DNA from 3 places in the Pseudomonas sp. DWP3-1-2 genome. Region 3 is predicted to be linked to each of the others. Evidence: predicted binding sites of a transcription regulator. Region 3 holds the regulator's gene; each other region holds the start of a gene.
What was found. Region 3 encodes FliA, which starts transcription of late flagellar genes. Its sites were predicted from a motif close to CTAAAGTTTNNNNNNNNNNNGCCGNTAA; they were not measured.
Positions count from the first base shown of each region.

Region 1: a site for FliA is predicted at 1,488-1,515, ahead of ACP7B0_RS07520 (flagellar protein MotY). Genes of this name have one in related genera too.
Region 2: a site for FliA is predicted at 2,022-2,049, ahead of ACP7B0_RS10035 (chemotaxis protein CheW). Genes of this name have one in related genera too.

Region 1 is NZ_JAFCTZ010000002.1:363,943-368,997, reverse strand. Features, by position in the region: gene ACP7B0_RS07525 (argininosuccinate synthase) at 1-397, opposite strand, end outside; gene ACP7B0_RS07520 (flagellar protein MotY) at 527-1,432, opposite strand; gene pyrC (dihydroorotase) at 1,582-2,628, shown strand; gene rnt (ribonuclease T) at 2,625-3,299, shown strand; gene ACP7B0_RS07505 (bacterioferritin-associated ferredoxin) at 3,595-3,813, shown strand; gene bfr (bacterioferritin) at 4,014-4,484, shown strand; gene grxD (Grx4 family monothiol glutaredoxin) at 4,610-4,951, opposite strand.
Region 2 is NZ_JAFCTZ010000003.1:241,970-247,024, reverse strand. Features, by position in the region: gene ACP7B0_RS10045 (disulfide bond formation protein B) at 1-226, opposite strand, end outside; gene hmpA (NO-inducible flavohemoprotein) at 603-1,784, opposite strand; gene ACP7B0_RS10035 (chemotaxis protein CheW) at 2,110-3,009, shown strand; gene ACP7B0_RS10030 (GNAT family N-acetyltransferase) at 2,964-3,548, shown strand; gene ACP7B0_RS10025 (hypothetical protein) at 3,581-3,901, shown strand; gene ACP7B0_RS10020 (hypothetical protein) at 3,992-4,213, opposite strand; gene ACP7B0_RS10015 (fimbrial protein) at 4,316-5,055, opposite strand, start outside.
Region 3 is NZ_JAFCTZ010000005.1:242,931-247,985, forward strand. Features, by position in the region: gene ACP7B0_RS14540 (chemotaxis protein CheA) at 1-820, opposite strand, end outside; gene ACP7B0_RS14545 (protein phosphatase CheZ) at 854-1,642, opposite strand; gene ACP7B0_RS14550 (chemotaxis response regulator CheY) at 1,662-2,036, opposite strand; gene fliA (RNA polymerase sigma factor FliA) at 2,328-3,068, opposite strand; gene fleN (flagellar synthesis regulator FleN) at 3,065-3,898, opposite strand; gene flhF (flagellar biosynthesis protein FlhF) at 4,014-5,055, opposite strand, start outside.

The DNA of each region.
Region 1 (5,055 bases), on a different contig from region 3:
CGCCCAGTTCGAAACGCACCTGATCGTTGCCTTTACCGGTAGCGCCGTGGGAAATGGCATCGGCACCGGTTTCGTTGGCGATCTCGATCAAACGCTTGGCAATCAGCGGGCGGGCGATGGAAGTGCCCAGCAGATACTCGCCTTCATAAACGGTATTGGCGCGGAACATCGGGTATACGAAATCGCGCACGAATTCTTCGCGCAGATCGTCGATGTAGATTTCTTTCACGCCCATGGCTTTAGCCTTGGCACGTGCGGGCTCGACTTCTTCGCCCTGACCCAGGTCAGCGGTAAAAGTCACCACTTCGCAGTTGTACGTATCTTGCAGCCACTTGAGGATTACCGAAGTATCCAGGCCACCGGAATACGCGAGAACTACCTTGTTAACGTCCGCCATGCCTTCACTCCACCGGGTTGTACGGAAAACCGGGGATTCTACCGCTCATGGGCAATGATTTACAGTAGCGCGACAGCTTCAGACGATGAAGCGACAGTTTATGTCGAGCGCGCGACGACTGTCAGCGGCTCAGGACGTTCTCGCTGCATCGCCCGCGGAGGCGACGGGGGCAGGCTTCTCTTCAGGAGCCACGCGATCCAGATGGATGTTCACCCGGCGGTTGCGGGCGCGGTTGGCGTTGTTGGTGTTAGGCGCCAACGGATAGCGCTCGCCATGGAAGCGCAGCGTAATCTGCTCCTCGGGAATGCCCTGAGCCTTGAGGAAGTCCATCACCGCCAGTGCACGACGCCGGGAAAGGTCGCGATTGGTCAGGCGATTGCCGCTGTTATCGGAATGACCATCAAGCTCGATCTGATTGACCGACGGATCAGCCTTCAGATAGGCCACAATCGTCTGCAGTGTCGATTTGGCCTTGGCGTCCAGCTCTATGCCGCCACCGGGAAAGCCGACCTGGGTTTGCTTCACTTGCTCGAAGTTCATCGGCAGCAGTTTGGTGACACACAGTTGATAGTCACTGAACGCCTTGTTGAACTTGGCCGGCAGCAAGCGCACTTCCATGGTGCCGCCGTCCCGGGCGTAATGCCGAATGAGCGGGCTGCGCCCGTCCAGCAAACCGTTGATCAGGCGTCCGGCCTGCACTTGAGAACTGCTGAAGGGAAATCCGCCGGTGCTGACGCTAACCGAGCCGAGATTGATATCGCCACGCCCTGGCTGCCACGGCGCGGCGGCAGCCAACAATGTCGCCGAACCCGCACCCATGATTGTTCCGGATGCCTTGATGCGGAAGATTGCCTGCTCACCCGCCCGACGCACGAACTCGCCCGCACCGAAGTCGGTGATGGGCTGGCTCAGGCGACACTCGAACTGATCGCCTTCAACCTTCCACTCCACACTTTCCAGACGCGTCTGGAAAGTAATCGCCATCGCCGGCAGGCTGGCGAAAAGACTGAGCAAGGCTAGATATCGCTGGCGCACGGGAGGCTCCACAAAAAAATACGGCGTTACCAAAAGAATTTCTTCCTGCAACGGGCTATCGGTTACTTCCTACAAAACTTGATAGCGAGTGCCTGAGAGAGTCTTTTCCGGTAGCATTCCCAGCGAGTTTGACCCGCCTGGAATTCCCAATGTCCGACCGCCTGACCCTTCTGCGTCCCGACGACTGGCACATACACCTCCGCGATGGAGCTGTTTTGCCTCACACCGTTGCTGACGTTGCGCGCACTTTTGGCCGCGCAATCATCATGCCTAACCTGGTGCCACCCGTACGCAACGCACAGGAAGCTGACGCCTATCGCCAGCGCATCCTCGCAGCGCGTCCCGCTGGCAGCCGTTTCGAACCCCTGATGGTGCTTTACCTGACCGACCTGACCCAGCCGGACGATATCCGCGCAGCCAAGGCGTGTGGTTTCGTCCATGCCGCCAAGCTGTATCCGGCCGGAGCGACCACCAATTCAGATTCCGGTGTTACCAGCATCGACAAGATTTTCCCGGCACTCGAGGCCATGGCCGAAGTCGGCATGCCGCTGTTGGTCCACGGCGAAGTGACCCGGGGCGAGATCGATGTCTTTGATCGCGAGAAGATGTTCATCGACGAGCAACTGACCCGGGTCGTCGAACGCTTCCCGACGCTTAAAGTGGTGTTTGAACACATCACCACGAGCGAAGCCGTACAGTTCGTCAATCAGGCCTCCGCGAACGTGGGTGCAACGATTACGGCGCACCATTTGCTCTACAACCGCAATCACATGCTGGTTGGCGGCATCCGCCCGCACTTCTACTGCCTGCCGATTCTCAAGCGCAACACGCATCAGAGCGCGTTGCTCGACGCCGCCACCAGCGGCAGCGTGAAGTTCTTTCTGGGCACTGACTCGGCACCCCATGCCCAGCACGCCAAGGAAGCCGCCTGCGGATGCGCCGGTTGCTATACCGCTTACGCGGCGATCGAGCTGTATGCCGAGGCTTTCGAGCAGCGCAATGCCCTGGACAAACTGGAGGGCTTCGCGAGCCTCCACGGTCCGGCATTTTATGGCCTGCCCGTTCACCAAGACACCATCACGCTGGTCCGTGACGAATGGACCGCGCCCACCAGCCTGCCGTTTGGCGAGCTGTCCGTAATTCCGCTGCGCGCCGGTGAAAAACTGCGCTGGCGCCTGCTGGAGACACACACGTGAGTGAAGATCATTTCGACGACGAACAGGAAGGTCACGGTGGAGGCGGTTCGCGTCACCCGATGGCGGCCCGTTTCCGTGGCTATCTGCCTGTCGTCATCGATGTTGAAACCGGTGGTTTCAACTGTGCCACCGATGCCCTGCTGGAAATCGCAGCGGTCACCATTGGCATGGACGAACACGGTTTCGTGTTCCCGGAGCACACCTATTTCTTTCGGGTCGAGCCTTTCGAGGGCGCGAACATCGAAGCGGCAGCGCTGGAGTTCACCGGCATCAAGCTCGACCACCCATTGCGCATGGCCGTCAGCGAAGAAACCGCACTGACCGACATTTTCCGTGGGGTCCGCAAGGCGCTCAAGGCCAATGGCTGCAAACGTGCGGTATTGGTGGGGCACAACGCCAGTTTCGACCTGGGCTTCCTCAACGCCGCTGTCACGCGGCTGGACATGAAGCGCAATCCCTTCCACCCGTTTTCCAGCTTTGATACCGCAACGCTGGCCGGGCTTGCTTACGGCCAGACCGTGCTAGCCAAAGCCTGTCAGGCGGCGGGAATCGACTTTGATGGTCGCGAGGCGCACTCGGCCCGCTACGACACCGAAAAGACGGCAGACCTGTTCTGCGGCATCGTCAACCGCTGGAAGCAGATGGGCGGCTGGGAAGACTTCAACGATTGAGTCGCCCCCTGGGCGAATCAAATCAAGACCGGTCCGATTGTGGCCGGTTTTTTTTGAAGCGGTTTTTTAGCCGGGAAAGCGGAACTTCCGGCGGCGAGAATGCAGTGACTGTGACAGCGTTTTCCAGGCTGAAGCCGGTCCCGCAGAAAAGTCGCTTTCATTCAAATCAAAATCAGACAGCCCCCTTTACCGCCCATCGGCCGTAAAAAGAATCCACCCCAAAGAGTTTTGACAAGCATTCTCATTAACATTAGTATCCCCCGCATCGAGCAATGAACAGCGACGGTTCTCACTTATGTATGTCTGCCTCTGCCAAGGTGTTACTGACGGTCAAATCCGAGATGCGATTTTCGAAGGTTGCTGCAGTTATAGAGACGTCCGCCAGACCCTGGGTGTTGCCAGTCAGTGTGGGAAATGCGCCTGCCTTGCCAAGGAAGTGGTGCGTAATACCTTGACTGAACTGCAAAGCAGCCAGGCATCGCTGGCTTATCCAGCAGAATTTTCCGCCGCCTGATCAAACATATTTAACGAACCGGACCTTGTGTCCGGTTTTTTTATGCCTGTAATTCAAGCGCTTAGCACCAAGATGCGGAACACAAACATTCTTATTCCTATTTATTTTCACTTATTATTCAACAGCTTAGGTTTGACAGAGTATTAAGCGCAGCTCAAACTCGCCCTTTATATACACAAGCCATTGGCGGGACCTCAAACATGAAAGGCGACATTACAGTCATCCAGCATCTCAACAGGATCCTCGGAAACGAGCTGGTCGCGATCAATCAGTACTTCCTGCATGCCCGCATGTACGAAGATTGGGGTCTGAAAAAGCTCGGTGCGCACGAATATCACGAATCCATCGATGAGATGAAGCACGCTGACAAACTCATCAAGCGCATCCTGTTCCTGGAAGGCCTGCCTAACCTCCAGGAGCTGGGCAAGATACTGATCGGCGAACACACCAAGGAAATGCTTGAGTGCGATTTGAAGATCGAGCAAAAAGGCCTGGCCGATCTCAAGGCTGCCATTGCGCACTTTGAAGTGGTTGGCGACTTCGGCAGCCGTGAACTGCTGGAAGATATCCTTGAATCCGAGGAAGAGCACATTGACTGGCTCGAGACTCAACTGGGCCTGATCGACAAGGTAGGCATTGAAAACTACCTGCAGTCGCAGATGGGCGACTGAATCCTCTGAGTCGGCCAAATGAAAAAGCCCCGCTTCTCTCACGAGAGCGGGGCTTTTCTTTGGCCGCTGAATGCAGGCGACCGGGGCGGCGTTCCGCCCAGATCGGTCCTACAGGCGCCAGGCGATCACGCTTCGGTCTTGTTCGCCGCCGCTTTGGTGGCGGCGTCCTTGACCTGCTGCTGCAACGAACCATCGGCCATCATCTCGGTGATGATGTCGCTGCCGCCGACCAGTTCGCCGGCTACCCACAACTGCGGGAAGGTTGGCCAGTTGGCGTACTTGGGCAGGTTGGCGCGGATTTCAGGATTTTGCAGGATGTCGACATAAGCGAATTTTTCGCCGCATGCCATCAATGCCTGGGAAGCCTTCGCCGAAAAACCGCACTGCGGGGCATTCGGAGAGCCTTTCATGTAAAGCAGGATCGTGTTGTTGGCAATCTGCTCTTTAATCGTTTCGATGATATCCATGGAGCACCTCGGCTTAGCTTTTCCGACTCAGGAGTCGACACGGTGGCGCATTGTAACGGAATCCCGAGCGAGACGCTCAGCCTTCCCTGCACCACCGGAACCTG
Region 2 (5,055 bases), on a different contig from region 3:
GTGCTTCGCAGATCGTGATACTGCGGCTGCCCGGCATTGCGGCGCCAATGAAGGCAAAGATGGCGATGAGCAGCAGCGCATAGCGTTGCAGGATACACAGCGGGCATGGCGCCTCGCCCAGTACGACCTGCATGTACAAAGCACCACCGATCAGGGCCAGGCAGATGATGCCCAGCAAAACCAGAAAGCGTTTCTCGCGTCTCAGGTACAACATGTTGTCGCTCATTCACATACCTTTTGTCAGGGTGTCCATATGGATCGTTCAATCCATGCCTGGGCCCATTGGAGCTAGTCGTGGGTTCTCAACCACGAGAGTGTAAATGCACAACGGCCCGATCGCTCGGGATAATCAAGGGCACTGCCGGACAACTCAAGCCTGTACCCGCCATACGGGTGTATTTAGCGTCCAGATGGTGTTCGGCACCATGACCCACGTCAGGCAATCGTAAAAAAATCTTCATGCACAACCGGCATCAGTACTCGGCATACGGCCCCCCCCTCTGAAACGCGAAAAGCCGAATCCTTCTTATATATAGAAGGATGCGGCTTTTTGTCGCAGTGCATCCTTCTATATATAGAAGGATGCGACGCTTTGTCGCAGCTTACTCAAGAACAGAGGCTGGACCGAAGAACTCGAAGCGGCTTTGCTTTTCTGGAACACCGGCAAGCTTGAGCTGGCGTTTGATGGCCGCCATGAATCCCTTGGGACCGAGGAAGTACGCATCCAGATCGCGATCCTCTGGCAGCCATTGCTCCAGTTGGGCCTGGTCGAGCAAACCCAAGGCATCGGCCGCTGGACTGACGCCGTCGTCTTCGTCGTAGCAGTAGAAGCGCTTGAGTTGCGGATGACGGGCCGCCAGGTCATCGACCCAACCACGGAAAGCATGCACGCCACCATTGCGCGCGCAGTGGATGAAATGGATCGGACGTGACGTGGCCAGCGCGGATTCGAGCATCGCCAGGGTGGGCGTGATCCCTACCCCGCCGCTGATCAGTACCAGTGGCTTGTCACTGGTCGTGAGCACGAACTCCCCGGACGGCGTGAACACCTGAAGACTGTCACCGATCTGCACCTGATCGTGCAGATAGTTGGACACCTTGCCATGGGGCTCGCGCTTGACACTGATTCGGTACTGCCCTTCGCCGGGGACCGCTGACAGCGAATAGTTGCGACGCATCTCGATGCCGCCGATGAACAACTGCAAGCCCAGGTATTGACCGGGCGTAAACGCCAGAACCGGACCGTCGTCCGCAGGCTTGAGGTAGAACGAAGTGATTTCGTCACTTTCCACCACCTTGGCCGCCAGCTTGAATTCACGGGTCCCGCGCCAGCCGCCTGGAGCCTGGGCCTTTTCATCGTAAACGGCGCGTTCGGCACCGATCAAGATGTCCGCCAGTTGCTGATAGGCGTTACCCCAGGCTTGCAGGACCTCTTCGGTGGCAATGTCCTCACCCAGGACTTCGGCAATGGCGCGCAGCAGACAAGTGCCGACAATCGGGTAGTGCTCGGGAAGGATTTGCAGCGCAACGTGTTTATTGATGATTTTGGCGAGCAAGTCACCCAGTTGCTCCAGCTCATCAATGTGCCGGGCGTACATCAGCAGACCGTTGGCCAGTGCCTTTGGCTGGGCACCGCTGGCCTGGTGGGCCGGGTTGAACAACGGTTGTACTTGAGGATATTCCGACAGCATTTTTTGGTAGAAGTGAGTGGTCAGTGCTTCGCCGCCACTTTCGAGCAGTGGCACGGTGGCTTTGACAATGGCACGATCCGAGGCTTTCAACATGGGTACTCCAGGCACGCAGGGCTTTATTAGATGTACCTTGCTGTATCAGAATTCGTGCCACCTGGTTATCTCAATAAAATCAGTGACCTGGAGTACCAAAGGTCATAATGACAACTTCACTTGAAAGGTCATAATGACTTTAAGCAGTCCTTTTGACTATGAACGCATTACGCGTCATGACAGTGAGCTGTTCGCCTGGAGAGCCACAACGATTTCTGTGTTTTTCGCAGAAAAATCCTAAAGCGAGCGTGTCACAGGTCGATACCCTCCATAGAAAGCTGTTTGCTGCCGATTGCAGCGAGACACCTAAGGCCAGAAGGTTCATATGTCCTCCCAGAACGTCCGCGCAGACTCCCTCTCGCTGCTGTTGTTCACATTGCGCAGCGGCAAGCTGATGGCAATCAACCTGCTTAAGGTCAGCGAAATCATCCCCTGCCCCGCCCTGACCCGGCTGCCTGAATCGCACCCCCACGTCAAAGGCGTGGCAACGTTGCGTGGCGCCGCGTTGTCAGTGATCGATCTCAGTCGCGCCATTGGCGAGCAACCCCTGGTGGACCCGGACGGCGGCTGCCTGATCGTCACGGACGTGAGCCGGTCCAAGCAGGGCCTGCATGTTCAGGCCGTGAGCAAGATCATCCATTGCCTGACCACTGACATCCGCCCGCCGCCCTTTGGCGCTGGCAGCAAATCATTCATCACCGGCGTGACACAGGTTGACGGTGTGTTGGTGCAGGTGCTCGATATCGAGAAAGTCATCCACGCCATCGCACCGGCGCAGATCGTTGTCGATCCGGATGCCTTGACGATGGAAGAGGCCGAATTGCTGGCCGCCGCGCGAATCCTCGTGGTCGATGACAGTCAGGTGGCCCTGCAGCAATCGCTGATTACCCTGCGTAACCTCGGCATCGACTGCCACACGGCCCGCAGCGCCAAGGAAGCGATTGATGTGCTGCTGGAACTGCAAGGTTCGCCCGCGCAAATCAACGTAGTGGTCTCGGATATCGAAATGTCCGAGATGGACGGCTATGCGTTCACGCGAACCTTGCGCGAGACCCCCGATTTCAACGATCTTTATGTGCTCCTGCACACCTCGCTGGACAGCGCGATGAACAGCGAAAAAGCCCAGGCGGCAGGTGCCAATGCCGTACTGACCAAATTCTCGTCCCCTGAGCTGACCAAATGTTTGATCACGGCAGCACGCGCGGTTCACGCCCGTCAGCACTGATCTGGCAGAGCCTGCGCACCCGGCTTCCTGCTCAACCCATCGACCAGTCGGACCGGCATTGCTGGCTGATGCGTCGGGATCTAGGGCCTCAGGAGCGGGTCGATAACCGTGCTCACACCGCGATCCGTGAAGGTTTTTCAATCAGGGACGCGGTGCAGATCCATCAGTTGCTGACCCTGGGTTATCAAAACGGCGGCGGCAGCGTGCCGGCCTATTCAGACTGGTTGCGCGCCTTTGAAAACGATCCCGAGTTCGATCCAGCCCTCTGTTACAGCCTCTGGAATGGCCCGCAACTGGCGGGCGTCATTCAGTGCTGTACCAGCGCGTTTATCAAGGATCTGGTTGTCCATCCACGCGCTCGACGCCAGGGAGTCGGGCTGGCGCTGCTCAATCAAGCGTTCACCACGTTTAGCCTGCGCGGTGAAGGCGCGGTAGACCTCAACGTGATCGAAAATAACCTGGCCGCTCGACGACTCTATGAGAAAGCCGGGATGCGCTATGTGCAGCGTCGGGAAATGACCAGCCCCTGTCTGGCATAATTCTCACCCCGACAATGCCAATGGAAATGGACATGAAACCGTCTAGCGCGTTACTGATCGCCTTGGTCGCCTTCGTCGGCCAGGCCAATGCTTCCAGCACCGATGCCTGGAAAGCACTGGACAAGACCGTGGTGGACAGCTGCATCAAGGCCAGCCAGCTCAAAAGCGTCAAACCTTTGGGCAAGGCAGGCTTCGATGACAGCGTGGGCTATGAGGCCATGATGCTCGAAGGCCGCTACCCCCAGCCTCACATGAAAAATCAGCCGGGCACCGAGCTGTGCCTGTACAACCGCCATAGTAAAAAGGCAACGGTGACGGAGTGGAACACGCTCACCCCAACGCCGAAAAAGTAATCCCCTGCAATGATCTGCCGGCGACGCTCACCGTCGCTGGCGCACTGCTTGCGCGCCACCAGCAACACGCCACCCTCTAACACTTGGCAATCAACGCTTACCCATGGTCTTGCGCGTGCCATGCGGGGCGACGCCAGGGGTTTTGTGGTGGCCGGATTTGTTCGACTGCTGATACCAGGGCTGATCGTTCTTGGTCTGCGCGAAATCCGCAGGCTTGAACGGGAAGCTGAACGCTGGAATCGCCGCCTTCTTTTCGGTGGCCGACTCATCGACGACGGTTTCGGGAGCGGGTGTTTGGTCAGCAGAAGTCATGGAAGGCTCCAGAAATGGGGATTCGGTCGTCGAACGGCCGCGCAGCATACCTGAATCCCTCGTGACCCGCCTGTCGCCTTCCTCACCTCTCATCGGCTGACGCTATTTATAAAACAAATCCACCATCACCTCCGCTTCGAACGGCCCGGCTTTGGGGGCTGAGGTTTGCCACACCAATTCTGCGTTGAAGCCGACACTCGCGGTTTGCGTGTCCCCGAGCATATCGGCCAGATGGAACGGCTCGTTGTACCGCAGGATCGTGCCGCCCAGACCATTGACGATACGAATACCTACCCCGTTATTGGCCGCCGGAACCAGGAAATCCCCGGACACTGTTCCCGTGACGGCCCTGAAACGCGCCCCGAGGCTGAAGGGTGAATCACAGGATCGCCGGGTGGTCAGGTAAAACGGTCGGCGATCAATGACGTTGCCTACTCCCACGCGCGCAATGGCAATGGTGCCGAACTCGACAGTCTCCGGCACGACCTGTAACTGGGCGTCACACGCCACAAAGCGCAGCCCGGACAAGTTGTTGATCAGGTAACTGAACGTGTGGCCAGGCAGTGGATTGGGCCCGGAAAGGCTGTCGAGCTGGAAGAGCCGATAGTCCTGCAAGTCACTGGCTACCCCGGACGGTGGGGTCGGCCCGAATTTCTGGATGAACACCGAAAATCCCAGATTGAAAATCGCCTTGGGGCAAGCATCGATATCGGCCTCTGCCTCATGGCACACCGGCAAAAACTGACCGGTAGCGATCCGACCGCCGCTTTGCAGATAATCCACGCCGCCCAGCGTCAAGCCTGCGCGAATGCCCTGGCCGATCTGCAGATTGTCGGGGTTCA
Region 3 (5,055 bases):
CAACAGGCGCGGGCGTTGCCGCCGCACCCGCGTCGAATGAGCCCTTGCCGTGCAACTGATCCAGCAAGGCTTCGAACTCGTCGTCAGTGATTTCGTTGCTGGCCGATGCACCGGCGCTGGCCGCCGGGGCCGAGACCGAAGGGGAAGCAGCGGCGGGAGCCGCAACGGCGTCAGGCGCGAACTGGCCTTTGCCATGCAACTGGTCAAGCAACGATTCAAATTCCTGGTCGCTGATCTCGTCGCTGGCCGATGCAGCGGCGGGCGCTGTGACCGGTACAGGAGGAGCACTGCCGGATTCGGCGGCCTGAGCCTTGACCGCATTGAGCGAGTCCAGCAGCAGTTCGAATTCGTTGTCGGTAATTTCGTCAGACGCAGGTTCGGCGGGAGCCTGTTCGACCGGCGCCGGCGCTGCGGCCGCCTCGTCTGCAGAAGCCGGCTCGGCCAGACGCGCCAGTGCCTCCAGCAACTCAGGCGTGGCTGGCGTGACGTCGGTCCGTTCGCGAACCTGGCTGAACATGCCGTTGACCGCATCCAGCGCTTCAAGGACCACGTCCATCAACTCGGAGTCGACGCGACGTTCGCCCTTGCGCAGGATGTCGAAAACGTTTTCGGCGATATGGCAGCACTCCACCAGCTCATGGAGCTGGAGGAAGCCGGCGCCGCCTTTTACAGTGTGAAAACCGCGAAAAATTGCATTAAGCAAGTCTGCATCATCAGGTCGGCTTTCCAGCTCGACCAGCTGCTCGGACAACTGCTCTAGAATTTCGCCGGCCTCTACCAGAAAATCCTGAAGGATTTCTTCATCGGCGCCGAAGCTCATTGGGGTGCTCCCTAAAATTAACCGTCAACAGACTTAGAAGCCCAGGCTCGATAGCAGATCGTCTACATCGTCCTGTCCGGACACAACGTCTACTCGTTTATCGGCATGAATCTGCGGACCTTCACCCTGAGAGAGACCTTTTTGTGGATCTTTTTCTGCGAGGATGGCTGCATCGTCATGTTCGATGCCTGCGAAGCGATCGACTTGACTGGCCATGAGCACCAATTTGAGCAGATTGCTTTCTACTTCAGTGACCAACTGCGTGACGCGCTTGATGACCTGACCGGTAAGGTCCTGGTAATCCTGAGCCAGCAGAATGTCATTGAGGTGGGTGGCCACCTCATGGGTTTCCTGCTCGCTGCGCGTCAGGAAACCGTCAACCCGTTTGGCCAGCTCACGAAACTCTTCAGCGCCGATTTCACGGCGCATGAAACGTCCCCAGTCCTCGCTCAACGCCTTGGCGTCGGTGCTCAGGCCGTTCATCAGCGGCGTGCTTTGCTCGACCAGATCCATGGTCCGGTTGGCAGCGTTTTCCGTGAGTTTGACAACATACGACAAGCGCTCAGTCGCGTCCGTGATCTGGGACACTTCTTCGGCCTGGGGCATGTTCGGGTCAATCTGGAAATTGACGATTGCACTGTGCAGCTCGCGGGTAAGCTTGCCGACCTCGCGATACAAGCCTCGATCACGAGTCTGGTTCAGCTCATGGATCAATTGCACGGCATCGCCGAAACGGCCTTTTTCGAGGCTCGCTACCAGTTCTGTCGCGTGCTTTTTGAGGGTCGACTCAAAGTCGCCCATTGATGACTCTTTATGCTCCATAGCGCCCTCGCGGCAAACATCAGCTATTGACGCGCTCGAAGATCTTTTCGATCTTTTCTTTCAGCACTTGAGCCGTAAATGGCTTCACAACATAACCGTTAACACCGGCCTGGGCCGCTTCGATGATCTGGTCACGCTTGGCTTCGGCCGTGACCATCAGCACCGGTAGGTGCTTGAGTCGTTCGTCGGCGCGCACCTGGCGCAGCAGGTCGATGCCGGACATGCCAGGCATGTTCCAGTCAGTCACCAGAAAATCAAATGAACCGCTCTGCAACATTGGCAGCGCAGTGATTCCATCATCGGCTTCGGAAGTATTGGTGAATCCCAAATCCCGCAACAGGTTTTTTATGATCCGCCGCATCGTTGAGAAGTCATCAACGATGAGGATTTTCATGTTCTTGTCCAATTCGACCTCCAAGCAGTCTTTAACGCGTTCAGCACCTGAACGCGCTGTTCAATCAATACCGGCACAGCTCACATCGGCTGCACTAAAACGACGACGGGCTTGGTAAATCAACATTCAAGGAACCGGGCAGAAATCGGCGATCGACAGAAAGGCAAAACCCTTCCGACAGCACGCATCACTCACGCAAGACCGGTTCCCGCCTTGTCCATCTCTTCCCAAACAACGCTTTGCACAGCCGGCGTCCACGAACAGCGCATCCACAAGAACGCGCCATACCTGTCAACGCGCTCGCCATTCCCCCAAACGCCCTCGCAAACGAGCTGCGCACTGGCTGTGTAACTGGCTGACTCGCGATTCGCTAACCCCCAGGACCTCACCGATTTCCTTGAGGTTGAGCTCCTCGTCGTAATACAGCGCCAAGACCAGTCGCTCACGCTCCGGAAGATTGGCAATCGCATCCGCCAATGCGGCCTGGAAACGCTCATCTTCCAGATCCCGCGAGGGCTCAAGCGACCCGCTTGCGCCGTCCTCGTGCAGACCTTCATGTTCGCCGTCCTGCAAAAGGTCGTCGAAACTGAACAGCCGGCTGCCCAAGGTATCGTTCAGAATCCCGTAATAATCATCGAGACTCAATTGGAGTTCGGCCGCAACTTCATGATCTTTAGCGTCACGACCCGTTTTAGCTTCAATTGAGCGAATTGCGTCACTGACCATGCGCGTATTGCGGTGAACCGAACGTGGCGCCCAATCCCCTTTACGCACCTCATCAAGCATCGCACCCCGGATACGAATACCCGCATAGGTTTCGAAGCTCGCGCCCTTGGTGCAGTCGTATTTGGTGGAGACCTCAAGCAGCCCGATCATCCCAGCCTGGATCAAGTCTTCGACCTGAACGCTGGCCGGCAGACGCGCCAGCAAGTGATAGGCGATACGCTTGACCAGCGGCGCGTAGCGCTCGATCAGTTCGTACTGCGAGTTCTTGGAAGCTTTGCTGTACATCTGGTAGCCGCTGGCTGTCATTGGACAGGCCCCGCAAATGTCTGGTGGACAAGTCGCTCGACGAAAAACTCAAGATGACCGCGGGGGTTGGCCGGCAACGGCCAGGTGTCGACTTTCTGCGCGATCGCCTTGAAGGCCAGGGAGCATTTGGAGCGCGGGAAGGCTTCATAAACGGCCCGCTGCTTCTGCACAGCCTTGCGCACACACTCATCGTAAGGGACGGCGCCCACGTACTGCAGGGCAACGTCCAGAAAACGGTCTGTCACTTTGGTCAGCTTGGCAAACAGATTGCGACCTTCCTGCGGGCTCTGAGCCATGTTGGCCAGGACGCGGAAGCGGTTCATGCCGTAATCGCGGTTAAGCAGTTTGATCAAGGCGTAGGCGTCAGTGATCGACGTGGGTTCATCGCACACCACCAACAGCACTTCCTGAGCGGCGCGCACGAAGCTCACCACCGATTCGCCAATACCTGCGGCCGTGTCAATGACCAGCACGTCCAGGTTATCGCCGATGTCGCTGAAGGCCTGGATCAGACCGGCATGCTGCGCCGGGGTCAGGTGCACCATGCTCTGGGTACCGGAAGCGGCCGGCACGATGCGGATCCCGCCAGGCCCCTGAAGGAGCACATCGCGCAATTCGCAACGGCCTTCAATCACATCGGCAAGGGTTCGCTTGGGCGTCAGACCCAGCAGCACGTCGACATTGGCCAGGCCAAGGTCGGCGTCCAGCAGCATGACGCGCCGGCCAAGCTCAGCCAAGGCCAGCGATAGATTCACTGACACGTTAGTCTTACCGACGCCACCTTTGCCGCCGGTCACCGCGATCACCTGTACGGGATGCATGCTACCCATGTTTATTCATTACCTTGTCTTGCGTAGACCGAAGCCACATTGGCGGCTGCACGTTCGCTTCGGAACAATGCGTGGCAGACCATCGATGCAGGTAAATTTCAGTAGTTCGTTTCACCTAACCCACCCGCTTGCTTGGGTTGTGGTAAAGGTCGGCGAACATATCCGCCATCGCTTCTTCGCTCGGTTCTTCCTGCATCTGCACATTGACCGCACGGGAGACCAGTTGGTGCCTGCGAGGAAGGTGTAAATCATCAGGAATACGCGGCCCGTCAGTCAGGTAGGCCACGGGAAGTTCATGACTGATCGCCAGACTGAGTACTTCACCCAGGCTCGCGGTTTCGTCCAGCTTGGTCAGGATGCACCCGGCCAGACCGCAACGCTTGTAACTGTGGTAGGCAGCGGTCAGCACTTGCTTCTGACTGGTCGTTGCCAACACCAGGTAATTGCGTGCCTTGATGCCACGCCCGGCCAGACTTTCGAGCTGCATGCGCAGGGCCGGGTCGCTGGCTTGCAGGCCGGCGGTGTCAATCAGCACGACGCGCTTGCGCAGCAGCGGATCCAGGGCCTGAGCCAGAGACTGGCCCGGGTCGACATGGGTCACCGGCACGTTGAGGATGCGGCCCAGCGTCTTGAGCTGTTCCTGGGCACCGATGCGAAAGCTGTCCATGCTGACCAGCGCGATGTTCTGCGCGCCGTACTTCAACACATAGCGCGCCGCCAGTTTGGCCAGCGTGGTCGTCTTGCCCATGCCCGCCGGGCCGACCATGGCGATGACACCCCCTTCTTCCAGCGGTTCGACCTCCGGGGTGGCAATCATCCGTGCCAGGTGGGCCAGCAGCATGCGCCAGGACTGACGAGGCTCTTCTATTTCGCTGACCATCGCCAACAGGTCACGGGACAGCGGACCGGACAAACCGATACGCTGCAGGCGACGCCACAGGTTGGCCTGTTGCGGCCGGCTGCCCTGCAGTTGATTCCAGGCCAGCGAGCCCAACTGGACTTCCAGCAGCTCACGCAGACCGTTGAGTTCAAAGCGCATGTTTTCGTAGGCACGCTGCCCGCCTGCCGGTTCGGCCGGAGCGGTCTGGGCCTGGACAAAAGGACGCGGCGGCTCTTCGAGCGTCGGCTCGATGTGCGTATCAGCGGCGCTGAGTGGC